2 regions of the Paenibacillus sp. MMS20-IR301 genome follow, and region 1 is predicted to be linked to the other one. Evidence: a T-box and tRNA genes for the amino acid it is inferred to sense, from the RefSeq annotation. Region 1 holds a T-box; the other holds one or more tRNA genes.
What was found. The T-box of region 1 lies ahead of LOS79_RS32375 (valine--tRNA ligase). A T-box ahead of a tRNA ligase gene usually reads a tRNA of that ligase, here a tRNA-Val.
Positions count from the first base shown of each region.

Region 1 (11,871 bases):
ATAAGGACTTTGGCACAAACGGCTACAAAGACCCTGCCGTAGTTCTGGCTTCCAAGAAAGCCAATGCTAAATATTACAGCGAGCATATGGCTGAAGCAGGAGGCTCTACCGTTGCTTATGACAAAAACCTGGCTGCTATCGAGAAATTCGCTACAGGCAAAACTATCAAATCCCTGGAAATGACTGTTACCAAGAAAACCGCTGAGCAGGTAGTTGATGCAGTAAGCGGCGCTACTCTGGTAGATACCCAAGGTTATCTGAAAGCGATTGTGGAAGCTGCCAAGGCTGCGAAGTAATTGCTGTTCTAACCATAGATAAACGTGACTCCTTCACGGCTCCGGCTGTGGGGGAGTTTTTTGTCGTACAGGAAATGATATAAACTGAACAATTGTGGATAGCAGCAGAACAATAGACCAAAGTAAGCAAAATGTGCGGAATTAAGATACGTTTATCCTGATCCGGATACTTGAGAGTAGATGTCCTGCAAATATGGGTATACAGTAATAAGATGAAATATATCCTGTAACCGGAAATAGACTTGGGGGTAAGACTATGAAATGGCAGGGCAGAAGAGGCAGCAGTAACGTGGAAGACCGCAGAGGCCGCGGGGGCGGAGGCGGCAAGCTGGTTGGCGGAGGGATCACCGGGATCATTGTGATTGTGATCGTTACTCTGCTGAGCGGCGGAAATATCGGTGACATCATGGGAAATCTGACCTCCACCGGCGGCTCAGACACCAGCTCGAACGTTCCCTACGAGCAGAGTGCGCAGGAGAAGGAATTGTCCGAATTTGTATCTGTAGTTCTGGCAGATACCGAGGATGTCTGGTCCGAGATGTTCCGGGAGCAGGGAATGACCTATCAGGATCCGACACTTGTGCTGTACAGCGGAAGTGTGAATTCTGCCTGCGGAACCGCCAGCTCGGCTGTCGGACCGTTCTATTGCTCAGGCGATGCCAGGCTGTATATTGATCTCAGCTTCTATGATGAGCTGCAGCAGCAGTTCAATGCGCCGGGTGATTTCGCGATGGCTTATGTAATTGCCCATGAGGTGGGCCATCATGTCCAGACGCTGCTTGGAGCTTCCGATAAGCTGAATTCCCTGCGCCAGAGTCTCAGCGAGACCGAATTCAACCGGTATCAGGTCCGTTTCGAGCTGCAGGCGGATTACTATGCCGGGGTATGGGCGAGTCATGCCCAGGGGATGAATCTGCTGGAGGAAGGCGACCTGGAGGAGGCCTTGACTGCGGCGAGTGCGGTCGGCGACGATACGATCCAGAAGCGGGCGCAAGGTTATGTGGTGCCGGACAGCTTCACGCACGGAACCTCCGAGCAGCGTAAGCGCTGGTTCTACAAAGGGTTCAACTCCGGCACGATTGAAGGCGGAGATACCTTTAATGCGGCTGAATTGTAACAGAAGCAGTAACTTGAACTGGATCTTGTACTGGAACTGGAACTGGAACTTGTACACCTACACTACAACCACATGAGCTGAAAAGACAAGAGGGCTGTCCAACGCCGTTATACGGTGGCGGGGACAACCCTCTTTTTGCTGTGATGCAGCGCTCCCGTACCTCGTCTTCACCGTTCTAAAGCCTTATTGCGGACGAAGGTCATTGCGGTACGAGAGCCGGTTGCGGCCGAGCTTTTTGGATTCCAGCAGCAGCTGGTCTGCGCAGACATAGCCTTTTTCCATAGACGACTTCTGGCCGGGGTCCGCCTTGTAATAATAGAGTCCGAAGGAGGCGGAATACGGCACACTGATCGGCCTGTCCTCGAACTCGGCAGTTACGCTCTGATTATGGAAGCTGTCGAGAATCCCCTGAATCTGCGCCTGGCATTGCCTGAAGGATTTATTGCGGAGGAACAGGGTGAACTCTTCCCCGCCGCTGCGGAACAGGATGTCCCCCTCCTGCAGATGTTTGGTCAGCGTGCCGGCAAAATGAATAATTACACGGTCGCCGACGGCGTGATTATACGTGTCATTGATTTTTTTGAACCGGTCGATGTCCGCTACTACAATTCCGATGTACTCCCCGCTCTGGTTAAGCTCCTTCATCATCTTATCCATGTAGGCCCGGTTATAGGTCCCTGTGAGGAAATCACGGTAAGCCATCTGCTCGAACTTGTCGCGTTCATATTTGTGCTGGGCGCTTTGCGCCTTGGAGTAGAAGGACAGGCTGACGATGTAGTTGAGCAGGAAGAGGGCGACCAGCATCTCCCATTTCTCCATTTGCAGCAGCCGCAGCAGCAGGGCATTGGTCAGGGCTACCTTGCTGAAGTCCAGCAGGCTCCGGCTTCTGAACAGCAGGTTCAGCGCTTCTTTGCGTGTCTTGATGTCTCCCGTGAGTGTAACGGCGATCACCAGAAACGTAGAAGAGAGCAGCGTTGTAACACAGACAACCAGCAGGAACAGCAGCCAGTAGCCAAACGGAATTCTCCCGGCCAGCGGGGTAAGCGCGGTGTACAGATAATAAGCCGCCGAGCCGCCCAGAGTGAAGGAGCCGATGTTGTAGAAGGTATCCAGGAATTCTCCGGGATCGGCGGTGCCTGTTTTCTTTTTGTAGAAATAGATGATGAACCGGTACACGGCCTCGAACAGAAACGTGCCCAGCGGTCCGGCAAAAATCCCAAACGAAGAAGTATAGCTGATAGCGTAATCTATTGTGGAATTCCCGCTCCTGGTTACGATCCGCAGTTGAAAGTAGAAGGTGGAGAAGAGTGTATAGAGCAGCATTGCCAGTATATATGTATGGTCCAGGGCCACAGGATATTCGGGGATGAATGCTATAGCCGCCGAAGCAACGAACAGAAAAAGGTCAAATAACCTTGCTTTAGCCATAAGCGGAGTGTTCCTTTCAGTATTTATAACGATTATAACCGAAAAGATGTTTTTTGATTAAAAGTTATTTTGGAATATTTATAGATTGAAACAGATACCCGTGTCCCATAGACTTCAGCATTCATATAATAATCTGATAATACGGGGCGGCGTAGCCCGTGCACAAGTCATTTGATAAGCAGGGGAGAGGAGATAAACGTATGAAGATACTGCTGGTTACCTACTGGGGGCTGACCAATATGGGCGGAATCTGGACGTATATGAGGCAGCTGGCTGACAAGCTGAGTGAGCAGGGCCACTCCGTAACGCTGATGGGCAGTCATGCAGAGAATAATACGTTGTATTTGCTGGACCGGAATGAAGCTTTTGATAAAAAAGCCTACTATACACAGCTGCTGCCGCAGCTTGATAGTGTCCGGTTTCCGCATCTGCATCTGGAGCACGGGATATTCAGCTTTGAGCTGGGCCGTTATGTGTTTGAAGGGGGAGCGGCCGTACTGGGCCTTGAGGAGTATGATGTTATTCACGCCCAGGACCCTATTGCATCGTATGCGCTGCGGCGGATTATGCGGCGCCGGATTCCGCTGGTCACAAGTGTACACGGAGCGTTAACCCGGGAATCATTCTATGAGTACAAAGGGCTGGAGCCTGAGCTCACCCGGGAGAGGTATGAGAGCCGCCCGATCTGGAAATATTTCCGCAGGATGGAGACGCTGGGCGCAAGGTCGGCGGATAGGATTCTGGTCTCTTCCAATTGGATCGGCGGGCTGACCCGGGATCTGGGGGTGGACGGGGAGCGGATTCATACCTTGCCGTACGGAGTGAATCTGGAGCAGTATGCCGCCAGGGCGGAGGAGCCTTCTGTGCTTAAGATTAGCGGCGGGAAACGTGTCATCATGTTCGCCGGGCGGCTTGAATATATCAAAGGCGTGCATGTGCTGATCGAGGCGCTTGGAATTCTGCAAAAGCGCTGTCAGGACTGGGTCTGCGTAGTGGCCGGCATCGGCAGCCTGCTGGAGGAGCTGAAGGAGCAGGCCGTCCGGCTGGGGGTGCTGGAGCAGATCCTCTTCACCGGGAAGCTGGATAATGTTCCGGCAGCGCTTGGGGATGCGGATATTTATGTCCAGCCCTCCCTGCAGGATACACAGCCCTTCTCGGTCACTGAAGCACAGCTGGCCGGGATTGCGCCGGTTGTGGCCGGAACGGCGGGGATGCCGGAGATGGTCCGGCATGGAGAGACGGGCTGGATTGTTCCGCCCGGGGATGCCGCCCGGCTGGCCGGCCTGCTGGAAGAGCTGCTCGGCGATGAGGAGCTGAGGGTAAGGACCGGCTTCCAGGCAAGGGAATGGGCTGCGCAGCAACGCTCACTGGATGTGATGGCAGCGGGCACGCTTGCAGTGTACCGCAAGGCCATTGCGATGCAGAGCCTTGCGGAGCGCCCTGATCCTGCAGCGGGGCAGGCGGCGGTAAGCATTCCCCATGCCTTCCATCCTGCCGATGTACTGAACGGGCTGCAGCCGGGGCTGCCGCTTGCAGATACGCTCCGCCGCAGGCTGCCGCAGCATTATTCTATTCCGGATTGCCGTACGGCGCTGCCGCTCGCCTGATAAATATCCTGTCCGCAGGTTAAGCCCAAAGTTGTCATGCCTTCCTGTTTGAAGCATATACATGAGTGGAGTAACATTTTGGGCTTATGCTCTGGGCTTGTCTCAGGGATAGATTATGCCAAGAAGGAGGACATTTCCCGTGTTTGACCAGTCACACGGCTTGCGGTTTGATATCTATGAGCGGATTCATCTTTCAGAAGAGCTTCCGGGAATAGCTGAGCTGGAGGAAGTCGAACTGATTCCCGACATCAAGGTAATCCAGCGGGAGGACCGGGCGGAGCTGTACGGCCAGCTGCTGCTCACCGGGCTCTACCGGGGGGAAGATGATCGCACGCAGCGTCTGGAGCATGCGATTCCCGTTGAAATCACAGTCCCGCTGACCCGGGTCAGCTCACTTGAAGACATAGGGGTGGAGATCGAGAATTTCGATATTGACCTGCTTACGATGCGAACTGTCAATATTACAGGAGTACTCTCCCTGCGCGGAATCGGCAGCGCGGATGCACAGCCGGCCTGGCAGCAGGAGGAATATACGGTAGCCTACTCGCCCGCAGCCGGGCCGGACAGCCGTGCTCAGGAGGGCGATGTTCTTTATGAGAACTCGCTCTGGACTTATGGCGAGGGGGTGGCAGAGGTGCCTGTGGAGGAGCAGGAGTATGCGGCTCCGGCAGAAGCCGCCGGTAACCCGCTGTTCCTGGAGGGCTCTGTGTATACCCAGCCGGCGGCCTTTGTTAGCGCACAGCTGAAGGACAAGGAACCCCGGGCAAGAACACATAGCCTGGACAGTGCCGGAGCTGGAGCTTCGCCGGGAGCGGCTGCAGCCGGACAGCCATCCTACAGCCAGCCGGCTGCAGAACCGGTATCCAGCTACTTCCTGTCCGCCAGAGAGAAAGCTGAAGCGCCGCCGGTGCGGGATACATTCCAGGCTGAGCCGGTATCTGCCGCGAATTACGCGAATCCGTTTGACCGGGCGGAAGCGTCTTATATTTCTGCCCTGCCGCAGGATGAGGACCCGGGAATTCCTGCAGGCACAGCCGCCCAGCACTGGGGGAATGTTAACCTGCATGCGGTCCAGCCGGCGGAGCCGGCAGTCATTTCTGCAGCCAGTGAGGCCGCTGAGGCCATAGCCGGTAATGAAGAACTGCCTGAAGTGCCGGAAGAGATTCAGGCAGCAGAGAATGTGAGTCTTGAGGCAGAAGAAGTTCTGCCGCTCCAGGAGGAGAAGCAGGATCTCAAGATTGGCCTGGGCAGCAAGCAAGAGCCGGGAGCAATAGGACAGGAGCCGCTGACCTTCTCGTCCCTGCTCAGCTCAAGCCGTGCCAACAAGGAGCTGGAGGTTCAGAATTCCGAGAGGAATGCCCCGAAGGAAGCCGCCATTCCTGAGCCCGGCAATGATACCGAATGGAAAAGCCGGTTCATCGGCGGCCTTAGCGGAGCGGAGCTGTTCCGCAAAGTGCGGCTCTGCATTGTGCAGCGTGAGGAAACACTGGATACGATCGCTGAGAAATATCAGCTCAGTGCAAGAGAGCTGTCTATGTACAACCGGCTCTCCGGGCAGAGTGTTGAAGAAGGCCAGGTTCTGTATATTCCCTGAGACAGAATATAGTAGGCAGCCCCCGCTTCCGGCGGGGGCTGTTTGTTTGAAGAAATGGCTGTGATGTCAGCTGATACGGCTTTTCTGTGCCGGCTGCCTTCAGGCAGGGCGTCTGCCGGTCAGACCGTTTGAAAACGGTTCAGGACGGGTTAATGGTCACTATCGACTCTAAATACATGCGTTGTTCAGACAGCTTCGTGTCGGTGTACCCTAATTGTGGAAGGATGAGATATCAATGAGGAAAAAAGTGACGGCAGCCGCGATCCTACTGGGCGCGGTAATGACGGCATCGGCCGGCTATGCCGCAGGCAATTTGCAGGAGATCCGGGCGTCGCTGAATCACAAGCTGGCGATTATCGTGAACGGTCAAGCCTATTCGCTCAAAGACGGAAACGGCAAACCGCTTGCCCCGATCACATACAACGGCATAACTTATCTGCCTATCCGCTCAGTCGGTGAAGCGGTGAATACCTCCGTCACCTACGATGCTCAGAACAGCCGCGTTATTATCGGCAGCTCTTCATCCTCCGGGACAACTTCCGGGGCCTCCCCGGCAGGAACGGCCGCAGCAGCGGTGCAGCGTCCGAAGAGTCTGCCGGCTGACTTCCCGCTCCCCTCTGACGCCAAGGTATTTGATCTGATCGAAGGCGCTGTGACCGGTACGCCGTCCGCGACATTCAGCTATTCGACGAAGCAGGACCTGGAGACGCTCGGCAATACGTATAAGGAATATTTTGCGCAGAAGGGTGCTGTCAGCAAATCAGAGGAGATATCTGCGGCAGCTTTCACCATTATTGATGCCGGAAGCACGTTTTCCGTTACGCTGGATGCCGCTCCGGGAACGGGCAGCAGCCAGAGCTATAATATCGTCGACGTGATCTGGAGCGGGAAGTAAGCGGTACTGCGGCGGGACGGTGTTTCATCCGCTGCGGTATAAACACAGCGATTTGTGCGTATGCTGGTTGACTAGGAATAGCACTAAATGTATTATTGAACTAAGTATTAACTACAATAAAGACTGGGAACGGGAAGAGTAGGCGGTCAGCCCTTCAGAGAGCGGAATGGTAGTTGCTGTGAACTTCCGCAGGATGCAGCCCCCGAAGTCGCCCCGGAGTCGCCCTTCTGAGCTTGTTTTTCCTATGGGGAGCAGGTTAGGATGGGCCGGACGCAGCCGTTATCTGCATGAGTGTCGCGCTGGGCTTCAGGGACCCGTAAGGGAGCCGGAGTGGAGGTGACGGAGACTGTCCTTAGCAGGACGGTGCAGCCGTTGTCACCCTGTTAGCGCGAAACAAAGGTGGTACCGCGAAAGAATGGCCTTTCGTCCTTTGAGACGAAGGGTCTTTTTGTATTTCCAGAAACTCACAGAATACAAAAAACATCTCATTATTATCTAATGGAGGGTTCACAATGGCTGATAACAACAACACAGCAGAGAAGCTGCCGGACCAGCTGGAAGCGGCGGAAGGCACCGCAGCTGCGGGTCACAAGCAAAGCGATATGCCGACCACCTATGATCCGGGAGCGGCAGAGAAGAAATGGTACGCCTATTGGATGGAGAACGGTTTCTTTGAAGCCGGCAAACGCCCGGATGCCGAGGCTTACAGCATCGTAATCCCGCCGCCGAACGTAACGGGAATGCTGCACATCGGACATGCGCTGGATTTCACCCTGCAGGATGTGCTGATCCGCACCAAGCGGATGCAGGGCTTCGATACACTGTGGCTGCCGGGCACAGACCATGCCGGAATTGCTACGCAGACCAAGGTGGAGCAGAAGCTGCGCCAGCAGGGCATTTCCCGTCATGATCTGGGACGCGAGAAATTCCTGGAGCAGGTATGGGCCTGGAAGGAACAGTACGCGGAAACCATTCATGAGCAGTGGGCCAAAATGGGTCTGTCGCTGGATTACTCGCGTGAGCGTTTTACCCTGGATGAAGGCATGTCCGCCGGCGTACGCCAGGTGTTCATCCAGCTGTATCAGAAGGGCCTGATCTACCGCGGCAAACGTATTATTAACTGGGACCCTGCTGCCCGTACGGCGCTGTCGGATATCGAGGTTGAATATAAGGAAGTGAACGGCCATCTGTACCACCTGCGTTATCCGCTTAAGGACGGCAGCGGCTACATCACTGTAGCTACAACCCGGCCGGAAACGATGCTGGGCGATACAGCGGTAGCGGTGCACCCTAAGGATGAGCGTTACAAGGATATGATCGGCAAGACGCTGATTCTGCCGATTACCGGCCGGGAGATTCCGGTTATTGCCGATGATTATGTGGATAAGGAGTTCGGCAGCGGTGCGGTGAAGATTACACCGGCCCATGATCCTAACGACTTTGAGATGGGCATGCGCCATAATCTCCCGCAGATTAATGTGATGGATGAAGGCGGCGTTATGAATGAGGAAGCCGGCATCTATCAGGGGCTGGACCGCAGTGACTGCCGCAAGGCGATTGTTGCCGACCTGAAGGAGCAGGGCGTGCTGGTGTCGATCGAGGATCATGTGCATCAGGTTGGGCACAGTGAACGTTCGGGAGCTGTAGTTGAGCCGTACCTGTCCACCCAATGGTTCGTGAAGATGCAGCCGCTGGCTGAAGCGGCTATCGCTGCGCAGAAGGATGGCAACGGTGTTAATTTCGTACCTGACCGCTTCGAGAAGACTTACCTGAACTGGATCGAGAATGTCCGCGACTGGTGTATTTCCCGCCAATTGTGGTGGGGCCACCGGATCCCGGCCTGGTATTCTGAGTCTACCGGTGAGATTGTAGTGGCGAATGATGAAGAGGAAGCACGCCGGATCAGCGGCCTGACGGACCTGAAGCAGGATGAGGATGTCCTGGATACCTGGTTCAGCTCGAACCTCTGGCCGTTCGCGACACTGGGCTGGCCTGACGAGAGCAGCAGCGACTATCAGCGCTACTATCCGAATAATGTGCTGGTTACCGGCTACGATATTATTTACTTCTGGGTAGCCCGGATGATCTTCTCGGCACTGGAATTCACCGGGCAGAAGCCGTTCTCCGATGTGCTGATGCATGGCCTGGTACGGGATGCGGAAGGCCGCAAAATGTCCAAATCCCTCGGCAACGGGATCGATCCGCTGGATGTTATTGAGCAGTACGGTGCAGATGCTATGCGCTACATGATTACTACAGGCAGCACAGCCGGCCAGGATCTGCGGTTCCGGATGGAAAAGGTAGAGCAGGCGCGCAATTTCGCCAACAAGATCTGGAACGCTTCCCGGTTCGCACTCATGAATCTCGAAGGCGTATCCTTTGAAGATATTGATATTACAGGTGAGCTCAGTACAGCCGACCGCTGGATTCTGCACCGCCTGAACGAAACTTCCCGCGACATTACGCGTCTAATGGACTCGTACGAGTTCGGCGAAACCGGCCGCCTGCTGTACAACTTCATCTGGGATGACCTGTGCGACTGGTATATTGAATTCGCCAAGCTTTCACTGTATGGAACGGACACTGCCGCCAAAGCCAAGACACAATCCGTTCTGGCCTATGTGCTTGACCGTACACTGCGCCTGATTCATCCGTTCATGCCGTTCATTACAGAGGAGATCTGGCAGCATCTGCCGCATCAGGGCGAGACGATTACGCTGGCTGAATGGCCGAAGTACGACACCGCGCTTGAGAATCCGCAGGCTGTAGCGGAAATGAATCTGCTGATGGATGTAATCCGTGCGGTTCGGAATATCCGTGCGGAAGTGAACGTGCCGATGAGCAAGAAGGTCGAGCTGATCATCAAGGCCGGCAGTGAAGAGACCTTAAGCATTATTTCCCGCAATGACAATTACATCGGGCGCTTCTGCAACACCTCCTCCTTCGAAGCGGGCCTTGCGCCGCAGACTCCGGATAAGGTAATGTCTGCTGTGGTTACCGGAGCCGAGCTGCTGCTGCCGCTGTCGGGGCTGATTGATATTGATCAGGAGATTGCCCGTCTGGAAAAAGAAGTGCAGACCCTGAACAGCGAAGTTGAGCGTGTGGAGAAGAAGCTCAGCAACCAGGGCTTTGTTGCCAAGGCACCGGCCAAAGTCATCGAAGAGGAGCGGGCGAAGCAGGCGGACTATTCCGATAGACGCGATAAGGTGCTGGCCCGCATCGCAGAGCTGAGAGGATAAGAGACATGGAAGAGATCACCCGGAGCGGCAGTGCCGCTCCCTTAAATTCTTATACTGAAGCGGTAGCATGGATCAACAGCCTGATCCCCTTTGGCATCCGGCCGGGGCTGGAGCGGATAGAGCTCCTGATGGAACGGCTTGGACATCCGCACCGCAGGCTTAAGTTTATTCATGTGGCGGGGACGAACGGCAAAGGGTCAACCTGTGCCTTTCTGACCCGGGTGCTCATTCAGAGCGGTTATACGGTGGGGACTTTTACTTCACCCTATATTACGAAATTCACGAACCGCTTCCAGTATAACGGAACGGATATTCCCGAGGAGACCCTGCTTGCACTCGCGAATAAGCTGCTTCCGCTCGTTCAGGAGATGGCTGCCGGGGAGCTCGGCTCACCGACGATGTTCGAGGTGTCGACTGCGCTGGCCATCCTCTATTACGGGGAAGTCTGTTATCCGGATGTAGTCGTATGGGAGACTGGTCTTGGGGGAAGGCTGGATGTAACGAACATCGTTACTCCGGTGGTGTCGGTCATTACCAATGTCGGGCATGATCATACCGATGTACTCGGCGATACACTGGAGCTGATCGCGGGTGAGAAGGCCGGAATTATTAAGCCGGGCGTTCCTGCGGTCAGCTGTGTAAGCCAGCCGGAGGCGGTTGCTGTGCTGAAGGCCAAAGCCGCGTCTACCCGTTCTACACTCTACTTGGCAGGAGAAGATTTCAGCTACAGCGGTGTAGAGCAGAAGGACGGCTGCCAGCATTTCACCTTCAAGGGCCCGTTCCGCAGCCTTGCGCTTGATATCGCTATGAGAGGCGAGCATCAGCTGGAGAATGCAGCCGGGGCCATGATGGTGCTTGAGGTGCTCCGGCAGTATATGGCTTTCATGCTGGAGGACGAAGATGTGCTGGAGGGCTTCCGCAGCACTTTCTGGGCCGGAAGGCTGGAGGAAGTAAGCACTTCGCCGCGAATTATTCTGGACGGGGCGCATAATCCGGAAGGTGCAGAGAGCCTGGCCAGGAGCCTGCCGCAGTTCCAGCCTTACGGTAAATTAAATTTGCTCATGGGGATGCTGGCAAATAAGCATCACGAGCCGTATCTCAAGCATATACTGCCTATAGTGGATACGCTCATCCTGACCGAACCGGATTTCCGGAAGAAAATGGACGCGGAAGCTCTGCAGGCTATCGCAGAATCTCTGCGGAATAAATATGCCAAGGAAAACTTGGAAATCATAGTAGAACGTAATTGGGGCCAAGCGCTAGAGCTGCTGAAGAGGATCACAGCGGATGATGACCTTGCCGTCGTATCCGGAACGCTGTATTTGATTTCTGATGTGCGCAGTACGCTTTTACGGCAACCCGATTCTGAAAAAGGCTGGTGACGAACTGTTGGATACTACTGAACGCGTGCATTTTATAGGGATCGGCGGCTACGGTATGAGCGCGATTGCCCGGGTGATGCTGGAGATGGGATATACAGTTACAGGCTCTGATGTAGCTGCCCAAGAGTTAACGGAGAAATTGATTGCCAAAGGCGCCAAGGTCTATATCGGACATACGGCGGAGCAGGTCAAAGGCGCAGACCTGGTCGTATATTCTACAGCGCTGGCTTCAGACAATGTAGAGTGGGTAGAGGCAGAACGGCTGAAAATCCCTGTGCTGCACCGTTCGCAGATGCTTGCCCGGCTGCTGAAT
Region 1 is NZ_CP135275.1:7,528,212-7,540,082, forward strand. It holds gene LOS79_RS32345 (hypothetical protein) at 1-296, shown strand, start outside; gene LOS79_RS32350 (KPN_02809 family neutral zinc metallopeptidase) at 553-1,413, shown strand; gene LOS79_RS32355 (GGDEF domain-containing protein) at 1,597-2,841, opposite strand; gene LOS79_RS32360 (glycosyltransferase family 4 protein) at 3,042-4,448, shown strand; gene LOS79_RS32365 (LysM peptidoglycan-binding domain-containing protein) at 4,588-6,042, shown strand; gene LOS79_RS32370 (stalk domain-containing protein) at 6,278-6,937, shown strand; T-box leader at 7,054-7,371, shown strand; gene LOS79_RS32375 (valine--tRNA ligase) at 7,540-10,176, shown strand; gene LOS79_RS32380 (bifunctional folylpolyglutamate synthase/dihydrofolate synthase) at 10,182-11,558, shown strand; gene murC (UDP-N-acetylmuramate--L-alanine ligase) at 11,566-11,871, shown strand, end outside.

Region 2 (11,871 bases), 2.7 Mb from region 1:
CTGCTGCTCATCACAGTCCATTTTCCGTAAAAGTTCATTCAGCACCTGCTGGAACATCACATTCTCAAATATGTATACCTTGTCCGTGCCAAGTGCCTGTTCCACAAATGCTGCCATGCGGCTCTTTAACGCCTGTATGAAACGTTCGGTCTCCAAATTTCCGTTGTCCGCAACAAACGGTGTCAATTCCTTATAAATCTCTGGGTACTCCTTAAGATGAGGCATAAAAATACAATACCATCCGCCGTATGCCTTAACTCTAGCGTCCAGCTCTTCTTCGTACACAGGGAATCTGCTTCTAGTTGTGGCATATTCTTCAGCTGACATTACTGCAGTCATCCTTATATCACACGGATTCTCTGAAGCAGAGTCTGCATGATATTCAAAGTAAACCTCGGCTTCCCTTCCGTTCTTGTTCAATCGATCATACAGCTGCCATGCGCTTGCGGATTTCCCGCTGCCGTGAATGCCTTCAAAAACTATAAATCTATGCTTCACTCGTCTCACTCCGTTTGATGAATGATATGTATTGTCGTGTTCACTTGGCCTTAAGGAAACAGTCTAAGGTGCGTCTTACATAGTTGGAAAAACGTATCTTAATTTGGCGGTTTTGGAGCGTTTGCGGGAATTAGGTGGATAAACGTATCTTAATTTTATGTATTTACCCTCTTTCTACTAATCGGCCTCGAATTAAGTGCTGTTTTTCCAACTGTTGTTTGAAATCGGACTATTCCGTACGTCAGCAAGTGGAGAAAATCCACTCGCATTGCATTAACCCTAACATGAAATCTATATATACCTATTTATTGGTTTTAAAGAATATTTTTACATCCACTTCTTCTCTCAAAAGTTAAAAAGAGTAGGAGGGAATAGATGTAAGACGCGTTTGTCAATTAAATCCATATTTGCGTTCGAATTACTTTTTGCTCGGCCGTAGCTTGCCTACCGTCGTTCGTAGAATTTTTGGTTTTGGACGGACGCCCGTGGGTTTCCCTTTGGACGATTTTCGCGGACGTAACACCTCTTGCTCCAATGCAGACCACGGCAGATAGAGATACACCCGCATCAGTTTAAGCAACTGCCAAGGCGTTAGCTTCCGGGCGAAAGAAGCATTGGCCTCCTGCACCAGAAGCGCCGTAATTAAGACCAGGAACAACTGATTCCAGATCGCCTGCGGTTTGTAGCTATGCACGTGCACGGCTCGCAAATGCTGCTTCATCCATTTAAAAAACAACTCAATGAGCCAACGGTTTTTGTAAATCTGTGCGATCTCTTCCGCCGATACCTCCCAGATGGAAGTGACAAGCCGGTAGAGGCGCCCTTTTTCATCCAGAAATTCAATGAGGCGTAAGGTTTTCTTGTCCGCCCGATCCGCACGGCCCATGTGGACCTTGGCGTCCCGAAGGATTCGGCTTCCGGCAGGCACCGTAGATTCTTCAAGGACAGTGGTGTATGCCCGGTCCCGCAGACGCATCACAAATCGAATCCCTTGGGTACTCCACGCCTCCATCTTTTTGTAGTCATCGTACCCCCGGTCCATGACATAAGTCGTGTCCGAAGGAATGACCAATTCTACGGCACACGCTCGATCTCCGACATTGGCAGTCGTGGGAACCATAGCATCGGGAAACACGGTGTCGGGCGAGGCCACAACCAGACGAAGATGCATTTTGACGCTGCTGGCCTTACGAGTCACCTGTGCCCAATTCCCCAAATTCAGGGGTAACGAAATGGTGGAAGCATCTACAATGCTCAGTTTACCAATGGTTTTGGAAATCCCACTTAACGATGCTGTCCGCTCTTTGGCCCGCAGAGCCAGTTGCTGAAAAAGCCACTCGAGCAGTTCGGTAGGCAGACGATCTAAGGAACGGGATAACTGAGAGCCGCTAATACTTTCCAAATGAAACAAACGCTGCAGTTCGGTTTGTGCACGGATTTGAGCTTCGATTTCGCTGTAAGAACCCCATCGATTCAACTGGGCGGAAACAAAAATCAAGATACTTTTCATCACAGTTAGCTTTTTAGTGTAGTAATCGAACACGGTGGGGTCTAGAGCATTGACCGGAAGTAAAGATAAGAATTGACGTATGACTGAATTTGCTTTAACGTTATCCATTGAGAGCTCCTTTGTAAGGGGGTATGGACAACGCGCCTACCTTCTTACATTAGAGTTTTTTTCTGTTTCTGGACAGGTAGTTTATTCCATTCGGATAATGTTAGCTTTTATGCAACGCTAGTGGAGAAAATCCACCTAATTTCCTGCATCGCCTACGCAGGTTTTGGAGTATCCACATTTGTACAATGTATCATCTCCTATTCAACAAAAAAATCCCGCCGGCATACAGCGGGACCTCTGCAAAAGCTTGTTATCTGCCGCCTGTAAACGGATTAATCTCACTGGATAAATCCCGGCCGGCTTTCTTTTCTTCCGCCGTAATCCGCTTTCCGAGAGCAGCATAGTACCAAACCAGTGGAGCGCCAGCCAATACCAGAAACCCAAGGGACATAAGTAATGACATGATTTGTCAGCTCCTTTCTAGCTCCAGCTTAACACCACCACCTAATTATTACAATTATATCCCAGCTATAATCCAGCCCATTTCGTCTTTCAAAAAAACTTATTGCTATTCCTTCGCATCCTGTGGTATTATAAATTTCGTTGCAGGACGGTAGCTCAGCGGGAGAGCACTATCTTGACAGGGTAGGGGTCATGGGTTCGAACCCCATCCGTCCTATACTGCATCACCTAGAACACCCCCTTATATGTAAGGGGGTGTTCTATTTTTGTACCCCTTAACCATCTCAGCATAGGCTCTGTATTATCTATCATTGGTCACATCGTTTTTTTTCAACCGAATAATAAATCAGAAAAATCAATTGCTGCTTCATGTTACATGTTGGGCATTGGGTGAGTATATAAGTCAAGGTTGGTTTGAATTTTGGAGTGACCATGATGATATTGTATTATTATACAAATGAGGTGAGGGAAAAGTACTTAATAAAGGGACTATAAAATAATTAGAGTTAGAACTTGAAAAAATATGGTTGAAAGTTGGGAGTGTTTTTAGTGACAATTAAAGTTTTAAAAAAACCTTTAGCTCTATTCAATATGAGTCTTCTTATACTATTATTGTTTCTTAATCCTTTATCAGTTTTTGCGGCTGATAATGAGAATGACAAAGTAGTTGATTATCTTTTACCTTTAGTTTCAAATAAAGCTACAAGCGATCAAGTTTCTTATATTGCAACTAACGATAAAGGAACAATCCTAGTTAAAACCTTACATGGTTATTTAGATATTACATATGATTACGGCAAGACATGGCAATCTAGGAAACTACCTAGAGACGCTAATTATAATCTCCAATACAATAATGGTCTTTTTTATTTATCAGTAAGTGATTATAAAGGCACGGAAAGTTATTATTCTACAGATGGTGTAACATGGTCATCTTTTACTCTGCGCCCACCAGCAGAAGTTAATTTAGAAGGAAGCAGTCTATCTATAAAAGATGTGTTTACCGTGAATGGTAAATGGGTTTTGTATGGATCAGGTTATTATAATCGGCAATCTTATATTTTCACGTCTGATAATGGTATAAATTGGGATTATACTGGGGTTATTCCTACAAATAAAGTGTTCGGCTTATTTTGGAATGGACAAAACTATAGTGCTATTATGTTATCCGGATATATGTTTGTAGATAAAGATATTAAAAATAGCAAATATAGACATTTCCTAGGCCCTCAGGGATCAGCAGAACTCATAGTATATACATCACCCGACTTGAAAAAGTGGAAACAAATTTCAGGGTTAACTCCAGGAAACTGGTATTATTCTACCGGCACTAGCTCATCACAAACTGGAATTTTCTATTGGTATGATCCTTACTCTAATGAATTAACTTCGACTGACGGTATTAATTTTAAAATCAAAAAGTTACCTAAAGCTTTACAAACAAATGATTACCGTTCTCCCATTTACAAAAAAGGTAATATTTATTATGTTTTTATGAATGAATGGGTAAGCACCGGGGTGGTCCATACAAAAGTATTAACTTCGAACGATAAATTAAACTGGAAGGAAACGAAAATAAATGTTTTAAATTCTATGGTAGTTATTCAGTCTGGAAGCAAGTTTATTGGCAAAGGGACTGATGAAGAAGGGAAAATTGTCATATCTGATGATGGAATCCATTGGAAAAGAATTAAATAATCATAGGCCCTTCCTCATATCTATTAATCCTGTTAGTGCTAGACTTCTTAACTCCCAAGTAACATCTTCTCCAGTTGGTCAGTGGTTTCCTTACCTCAAACGTTTTTAAAAGATCCGGATTAGTGCTTGTAGCGGTCTCTCTTAATTACTGAAAGATCGTAAATTTATCGTGAGTGTTATAAACGAAAAAAAATCTTATCGCTATGTTGGGATACATCAGTTTATATACCTGTCAATCTTAAAAGGGTGAGAGCATGGGTTAACTCCATCAATCCTACACCACCTTGAACAACCTCTTATTTTGTAAGAGGTTGTTCTTTAGGGGGCTCTTCTTAAATAAGTCATTCATCCACTACCCATTCATCATAAACACGATTAGCCTCCAAATGAATATAACGAAGCAATCCCACAAGGTCCATCAGCCGCTTTTCATTTGAATGATAGAAGCGCTTAGGGAGCATCCGCTTGATGTTAATAGCTTCATAGATGAGTTCATGCCACTGCTGCGGAATCATTGTAATGCCGTAATAACCGGCCTCAACCTTGCTCTTAATATCATGATGATTCAGGGTATATAACTGCCGCAGCATGCCAAGTGTACATAATTCAACAGCTTCATCAAACTGCTTAGCGGTGCTTGCCGGATCTGGGTCTGCTGAGTTAAATGAAGCCAGATGCTTCTCTAACCGGTGGATCCAGCCGAGCCAATAGGAATTCAAGTTATTAATGGTGAATTGAAGCAAAACATCATTGTCAGTTTCCACCTTTAAGGCTTGTGCCGATCCAAACACTTTAATGCCATGATTGCCGAGAATCCACCAAGTGACTGGATTAATATCAGAACCAGAACCATCAGTATGTACTTGCTTATAATAGTAGGTTATCAGAGAACTAATTGCACTTTGCGGTTTGCCTATATCCTTCCTTAGCAGATAAGCTCCCATGATGTCAGTGTGCGGAAATACATTTTCCAGCTCAGTATGGGCCGCCGCGATAGACTGGATATCAGACTCAGTAGCCGGCTTCTGAAGAATTGCAATGAAATCAATATCGCTGGAACCTTCAATATAGTCTCCCAGTGCAACCGAACCGTATAGGTAAACGGAATCGATATCTACATTATTCTTCACCAAAGCGTTGCACAGCGTATTCATAGTTTGTTCAACTACTTGCGGTAACATGATAAGCCCCCTTCAGTTACTTCTTCCACTTCTCCGCGACCTTCTCCTCACCCTCATAATAGTCCACCTGCTCAGCCAGATACACTTCCTCATAAGGTAAAATGTTGATTTTCCCGGAATCCGGATATTCACAAATATCAATCCCGTGATTCGTGCGCAGGTCCAGATAAACACAAGGGTCACTGGTATGATTATACAGCTGATGAGCCCCCTCCGGCCCGGTTTCAAAAAACACGGTATCTCCTGCCTTCACCTCCTGAAAACCTTCAGGTGTTCTTAACGTAGCCTGGCCCGAGAGAATTACAAACATCTCCTCAGCGCTTCTATGAAAATGATAAGGATATGAATACTTCCCGGGATCAAGAGACCTCATTTCAAACAGCAGCTGCTTCGCCCCCGCCTGCTCTGCCAGCTTCCGGCTGGTATGCCAGGCATACTCCGGAACGGGTGACTGTTTTTGTTCAAACATAATATTTTGTTCATTAAAAATAATAGCCATTACTATCTCTCCTAACCTTCGGTTTATTAGAAAACCCCTTCGACCACAAGTGGCGTAAGGGGTTCCTGCAGCTTATTCAATCGGGAAATATAGATCCATAAAGGTCACACCGTCAATTACCAGCACCTCTTCAGGCCAATATCTCTCTTGTTCACATGATGTTTCATAACCTTTACTGTTTACCCAGCTGACGAGTTTGTTCCAGCCTAGAGGTATCCGTTCAAATGGATCGATAAAAGGCTCGGTTATGCGCAGTACTGCATATTTACATGACTGCACATCTTTAACCGTAATATCCTCTGGAGTCTGGATACGCTCATTCAAGGCATACCAGTACTCATATCCCCGCAAGCCGCGCTGCTGCTCCTCTTCTGTTACAGGAATATCAAATCCAAAGTTCCTGTTCCCCCGTATTCCTGCCGTCTCTGCCCACTGATCCAAATACATCATAACATCCTCTTCAGGATTATCACTAACTCTGCTGGCACTTGCAACTGTCATACTGTTAAGCTGTTCGATTCGAACCTCACTCAAATACTCCATTGTGAAACCTCCATGAAATGGGTTAAGAATGTCGGCCAGTACCAATTTTGCCGGGATTGAATATCTGCCGTTTCTGCATCTGCTCGGTACCTGGCCGAATTCCTGCTGGAAAGCTCTACTAAATGTACGTTCGGAGCTATAACCATAATCCAGGGCGACATCTAAAACTCGTCTGCCATTTAATATGTCAACCATGGCATGGCACAAACGCCGCTTGCGGATGTATTCCATTACGGTATAGCCAGCCATCAAGCTGAACAGCCGGTGAAAATGGAATTTCGAGAATCCGGCTACCCTCGCACATTCATCGATCGTAACGGTTTCCTTAAGATGTTCTTCGATGTAGTTGATGGTTTTTTGCAGATGGTCCAAGTGGCTCATTTACTTCTACTCCTCGTTGCAACGATTAAGTTCAGTATAATTATTACTTTGGCAGGCTACAGGACATTTGTTGCTGTACTTGTAATCCAATCCCTCTAATCCGGCTCCAGAAAATTATGTATTGGTTAATACTAATCGCTCTCTTTATCACCCAACTCCAATACGCCTTCGATTGCCGTTCTATAGTTATCCCATTCGAAGTAAAATGGTCCGATATCAAAAGCCGCTGGTACATAGATTGGCCGTCAATGATAATATCAGCAAACACTGTATTTTTGTTTCCAATCCGCTCCGGATCCTCCTCCTCATATCTGCTGGAACGTCTTGTTTCAATCTTGCTGATATGTGTCATAACTCCTCCTGTGTAATTAGCTTTATTCTTATAAATATTCACATCAAAGAATCATTTCCAGCACATTCCATAACTTTAAAGTTATCAGAAGAGGATATATATGTAAACGAGTAAGTATTGCTATTCAAAAATAATTACTATATAATGCAGCAGCAACACCTGCAACATGAATAATACCAGATGGGAGTGTTTCCGAATGTCCAGCAGTGACAAGAACCCTAAAGTTGATTTTTTCTTCAATAAAGCAAGCCAGTGGCAGGAGGAATACGGGAAACTCAGGTCGGTTCTGCTCGGCTGCCAGCTGACCGAAGAATTGAAGTGGGGTGTGCCTTGTTATACTTTTCAGGGCGGGAATATCGCATTAATCCACGGGTTCAAAGAATACTGTGCCATTATGTTTGTCAAAGGCTCCCTGCTGCCTGATCCCCAGGGGATTCTGATTCAGCAGACGAAGAACGTGCAGGCCGGACGCCAGATCCGCTTCACGAATATTCAAGAGATTAACGGTTTGGAAGCTACTATAACTAATTACATTTATAATGCGATTGAGGTTGAAAGTGCCGGTCTGACCGTGGATTATACAAAAGATACCGAATACGACATTCCGGAGGAATTCCAAGCCAGGCTTGATGAAAGTCCTGATCTACAGGCAGCCTTCGAAGCCTTAACCCCGGGCCGCAAGAGACAATATATCACGTATTTCACAGAACCTAAGCAATCCAAGACCCGTACAGCACGGGTGGACAAGTGTATGTCTCGCATCATGGAGGGTAAGGGGTTAAGTGACTAGGAAGCATCTCTGTGATCAACGTACGAAAAAAGAGCTACCACTGGGGTAGCTCGACAAATTTAACCTCATTATCAGATGTTCTGACGTTGTTGAGAATTTCTTTATAACCTTTTTCTGAAAGAAAACACTTTTGTTCGATGCCTCTGTGGTCTTCCCCGAAATAAGCAATATGAAATGTCTTATCCAGCTGGATAATGTTAGAAACGTGTATTAATGTGTTTCTATCCGCTAGAACGAAATTATATCCTGAACTGGCTAGGGTATTCACCCAATATTTCAGCGTACCTACTGTATAATAAGTCTGATCGTACGTATGGACAATAATCCTATAGATAGTTCGTTCAAATTCCATATAAGTTATTTTAGCAATATCGAGTGAGAATACACCAGTGTTTCCCTCTGCGTCTCTAGTGACAGATATACTACTCAAAGGGATCAACTCCAATGCTATTTGAGTAATTCTTCTGGAACTTCAGGTTGATTCACATACAGAACACTGGCGGTTACCAGGACCAGAAGAGCAGCCATAGCAGAAAGGCCGGAAGCAAGCTTATAAACAGCTTTACGTTGCAGAGACTTCATCATTAGGATTTCACCTCCTTTCGGGCGATTAGCAGACTAACAGATTGTGCCAGCAGACTGGCCGCAATAACCGGTGAACCAATAAATATATTCGATACAACCATTAGTGCCGCTATTACTTTGAGCTTCGGCCAATGTCTACGGGGAATCCGGGTCTGCCGTTCAATTCCAATCGGAGCCAGCCACAGCACAAGCCCCAAGCTTATCATGTTCATTAACAGGACAAATAATGGGCTTACATTTACAAAGGACAATACCGTAAATAACGCAGTGGTAAACAAAATACAGGCTGTCCCGGATTTTAGATGTACTCCCCCTGACACCTGCCGCAACAGTGCAAAGGAGATCAGAATCTGAACCGCTTCACCAGTCTTGTCCGTCAGAAATGAAACAGCCACTGTAAGACTAATAATAAACACAACATTCAGCACGACAGCGATCGCAAACTTCAGAACTGCATAGGATGCCGGGTGCTCCGGGACGATATTTTTTATTCCCGCTGCCAGCTTTCCGGACAATGCTTCAAGCATCCTCCTGCTCCTTTCGGGTTGAGTAATATAGAAGAAATACTGACATAATCAGAAAAATCAATGCGTTTAACAAGATTTCTTTGTAATACAATAGAACGGAAATACCAATCACAAATCCAACAATCAGGACGGATAAAATGATATCTTCTAACTTCATCCGGAGTTTATCCATATCGAATGTGAACCCTTTACCTTTACGGTAAGTGAAGCTGAACACGGTAAATACCACTGCTGAAGTCAGCAACTGAAGTAAATAACCGTTGCCCACATTGTTGTCAATCCGGGAAATGGAACCAAATACAAGCAGAACAATAATGGTCTGAATTACAGCAAAAACTGCATAACCTGATATCGTAGCGATAATAGATAGTATCAACGGCATCCTGACTACGGCCGAGAAAAACATAATAAAGATTAAAATCAATATGAGCGGTGAAACATTTGACATCCCCAGTTCATTTCTTAACAAATAGCTTTGCAGATTGTTTAGCAAAATAACAAATAGTACCTGCCATATGTACCATTTCCATTTGAATCTGAATAGTGACATAATCAGGTAGTAAAGGGCTAACGTTTCTATTGTTGAGAAAAACATGAACCCCAGAGGTTCCCACGACAAAATTCAACACCGCCTGACATAATTTTCATTCCAATCTAATTATATAACTGCTGATTAGTCCGCGTATACTATTTTGTTTACATTTTTCGACACTTATTATTTCGCTAACTATTTCACTTGGGGCATATTTCATCCCTTCAGTTTCCTTATAACTAATTTCCTCTTTCTCCGCCATTGTGTAGCACATTACGCTCTCCCCGGCATTCTATATCAAGAAGCTTCATAGAAAGGGGTAGATCAAAAATGGCTACACGTCAGACGGATTTGGTGTTGATTACCTGGAGCCGGAACCCGCTTGTTCCCGGATCAGCGCGCAGAATTACCGCCAGCCGGGTTATCGGTAATGCCGGGCCCTGCTTGCCCAGCCTGCGGGTAAACGGATTGCTCCGCACAGCACTCGCTTGTCTGCAGGATAATGATATCGGTTTCAAGATTATGTACAGCAAAAAAACTTCCAGCATTAGCGGATATGTATTGCTCCAGCGTAATTCATAGGATTTGAAGGGAGGGCCGGCTTATGCCGGCTCTTTTCAACGCAACTATATTAATGTAATCAGGAAGATGCTTTTACATTTCTGCCCAGGTTACATTCAGCTCGATGACGCCTTCTTGCGAGGCCAAAGATCCGCCTATAATCGACCAGCTCTGCTTATTATCCTTCGTAGTGCCTTGAATAATCAGATTCTTATCATCGATGGTCTGTGCAGAATCACTCCCCAGCCTGGATGATAGATAATCCTTATAGAGCTTCGATACGGAATCCATACTTTCTTTTGTTGTGAAGATCAGAAGTGCTGCCTTCCTGCCCTCATTGTCTTCGGAATGGGAGAGTGAGATCACTGCATCCTCCGGAAGCGGAAAATCCGCAGGCAGATTATCGGGAAGCCCCTTGTTCTCTCCGGCGTCAACGGGATCAGCTGTGTCCGGAGCATTCCCGGAGGCCGGCTGGGGAGCTGCCAAGGCCTGCACAGCCTCTGGGGCTGCATTCTCCCCTTCATTGCTGCAGGCACTAACACTAAATACGGCTAACACCAAGGATAACATCAGGATCATTTTTTTAGTATACAAGTCCCTCACTCCTTAAGTTTGCTACGGCTTACACAACCTGTAAGATATGCATGCCTACCGGATAATACCCTATATGTTATTCCGCCAATCAGCTTTCTGTCCTAACAGGAGTGATTGTTATGGTCCAAGGGCTTTCCGCCGTAGTAAACTCGTAAATTCCTACTCTTACCGTGCTGTTTCTGCTAAGATAGACTCCATATCCATGCAAAAGGAGTCATTAGCAGATGTTCAATTCCAGAAACCGCAAGCAGCTCAAAAGATACAGCTTAATCCTCTTAGCTCTTATCATTTCGTTGTTAACCGCAGTTCTATCCAAACAAGAACCGGACAGTTATTCTGAACCGCTGAACACTCATAAATTTCGCGAGGCTGAGGTGCTCTCGGTGACCGATGGTGATACCTTCAAAGTAAGGTCCGAAGATGGTTCGGTAGAGAAGGTCCGGCTTCTTCTTATTGATACTCCTGAGACCAAACGAGCCAATACATCGGTCCAGCCCTTCGGCCCTGAAGCCAGCGATTATTTGACAGAGCTTCTCACCGGGCAAACGGTCCAGCTGGAGAGTGATATGTCTGAGCGGGATCAATACGGGCGTATTCTGGCCTATGTGTACCTGGGGGATAAGATGGTAAATGAACTGATGCTCGCAGAAGGCCTGGCCCGAGTGGCCGTATACCCGCCGGATGTGAAATACGAAGCTCAGTTCAGGAGAATTGAGGAGCAGGCAAAGAGCGCGAAGCTCGGGGTTTGGAGCATTGACCATTATGTGACTGAACGGGGATTCAACTCTGCTGCTGCCACTGCCGTTCCCTCCTCCAACTGAAATACCCCGCCATCCGTCAGGACAGCAGGGCATTTTGTACATACAGGCCTTTATATGCTGGGCTTAGAATCCATCTTTTCTCGGGCCGGATTCGTAGCGTTCGCGGATTTCGAGATTCTTGGCATGGTTGTACAGGTCCAAAGCTATGATCCCTCTGCGCGCCAGCTTGACAACCAGAACGAATAAATAAATGCCCAGCCCCAGGCAGGTTAGCCAGATCAGAAGAATAAATATGCTGAAGCCTCCAAAAAATAATGTATCATGATACGTTGACATTCCTCTCACAGCC
Region 2 is NZ_CP135275.1:2,532,885-2,544,755, forward strand. It holds gene LOS79_RS11255 (P-loop NTPase family protein) at 1-420, opposite strand, end outside; gene LOS79_RS11260 (IS4 family transposase) at 917-2,116, opposite strand; gene LOS79_RS11265 (hypothetical protein) at 2,367-2,519, opposite strand; tRNA gene LOS79_RS11270 (tRNA-Val) at 2,664-2,735, shown strand; gene LOS79_RS11275 (hypothetical protein) at 3,068-4,216, shown strand; gene LOS79_RS11280 (nucleotidyltransferase domain-containing protein) at 4,558-5,397, opposite strand; gene LOS79_RS11285 (cupin domain-containing protein) at 5,414-5,866, opposite strand; gene LOS79_RS11290 (helix-turn-helix domain-containing protein) at 5,969-6,820, opposite strand; gene LOS79_RS11295 (YdeI/OmpD-associated family protein) at 7,369-7,962, shown strand; gene LOS79_RS33050 (LytTR family transcriptional regulator DNA-binding domain-containing protein) at 7,997-8,407, opposite strand; gene LOS79_RS11300 (cyclic lactone autoinducer peptide) at 8,410-8,547, opposite strand; gene LOS79_RS11305 (accessory gene regulator ArgB-like protein) at 8,547-9,074, opposite strand; gene LOS79_RS11310 (hypothetical protein) at 9,067-9,456, opposite strand; gene LOS79_RS11315 (hypothetical protein) at 9,937-10,188, shown strand; gene LOS79_RS11320 (hypothetical protein) at 10,261-10,761, opposite strand; gene LOS79_RS11325 (thermonuclease family protein) at 10,986-11,582, shown strand; gene LOS79_RS11330 (hypothetical protein) at 11,646-11,858, opposite strand.
Region 2: it encodes a tRNA-Val, which carries the amino acid that the T-box ahead of LOS79_RS32375 (valine--tRNA ligase) is inferred to sense. The anticodon was not compared.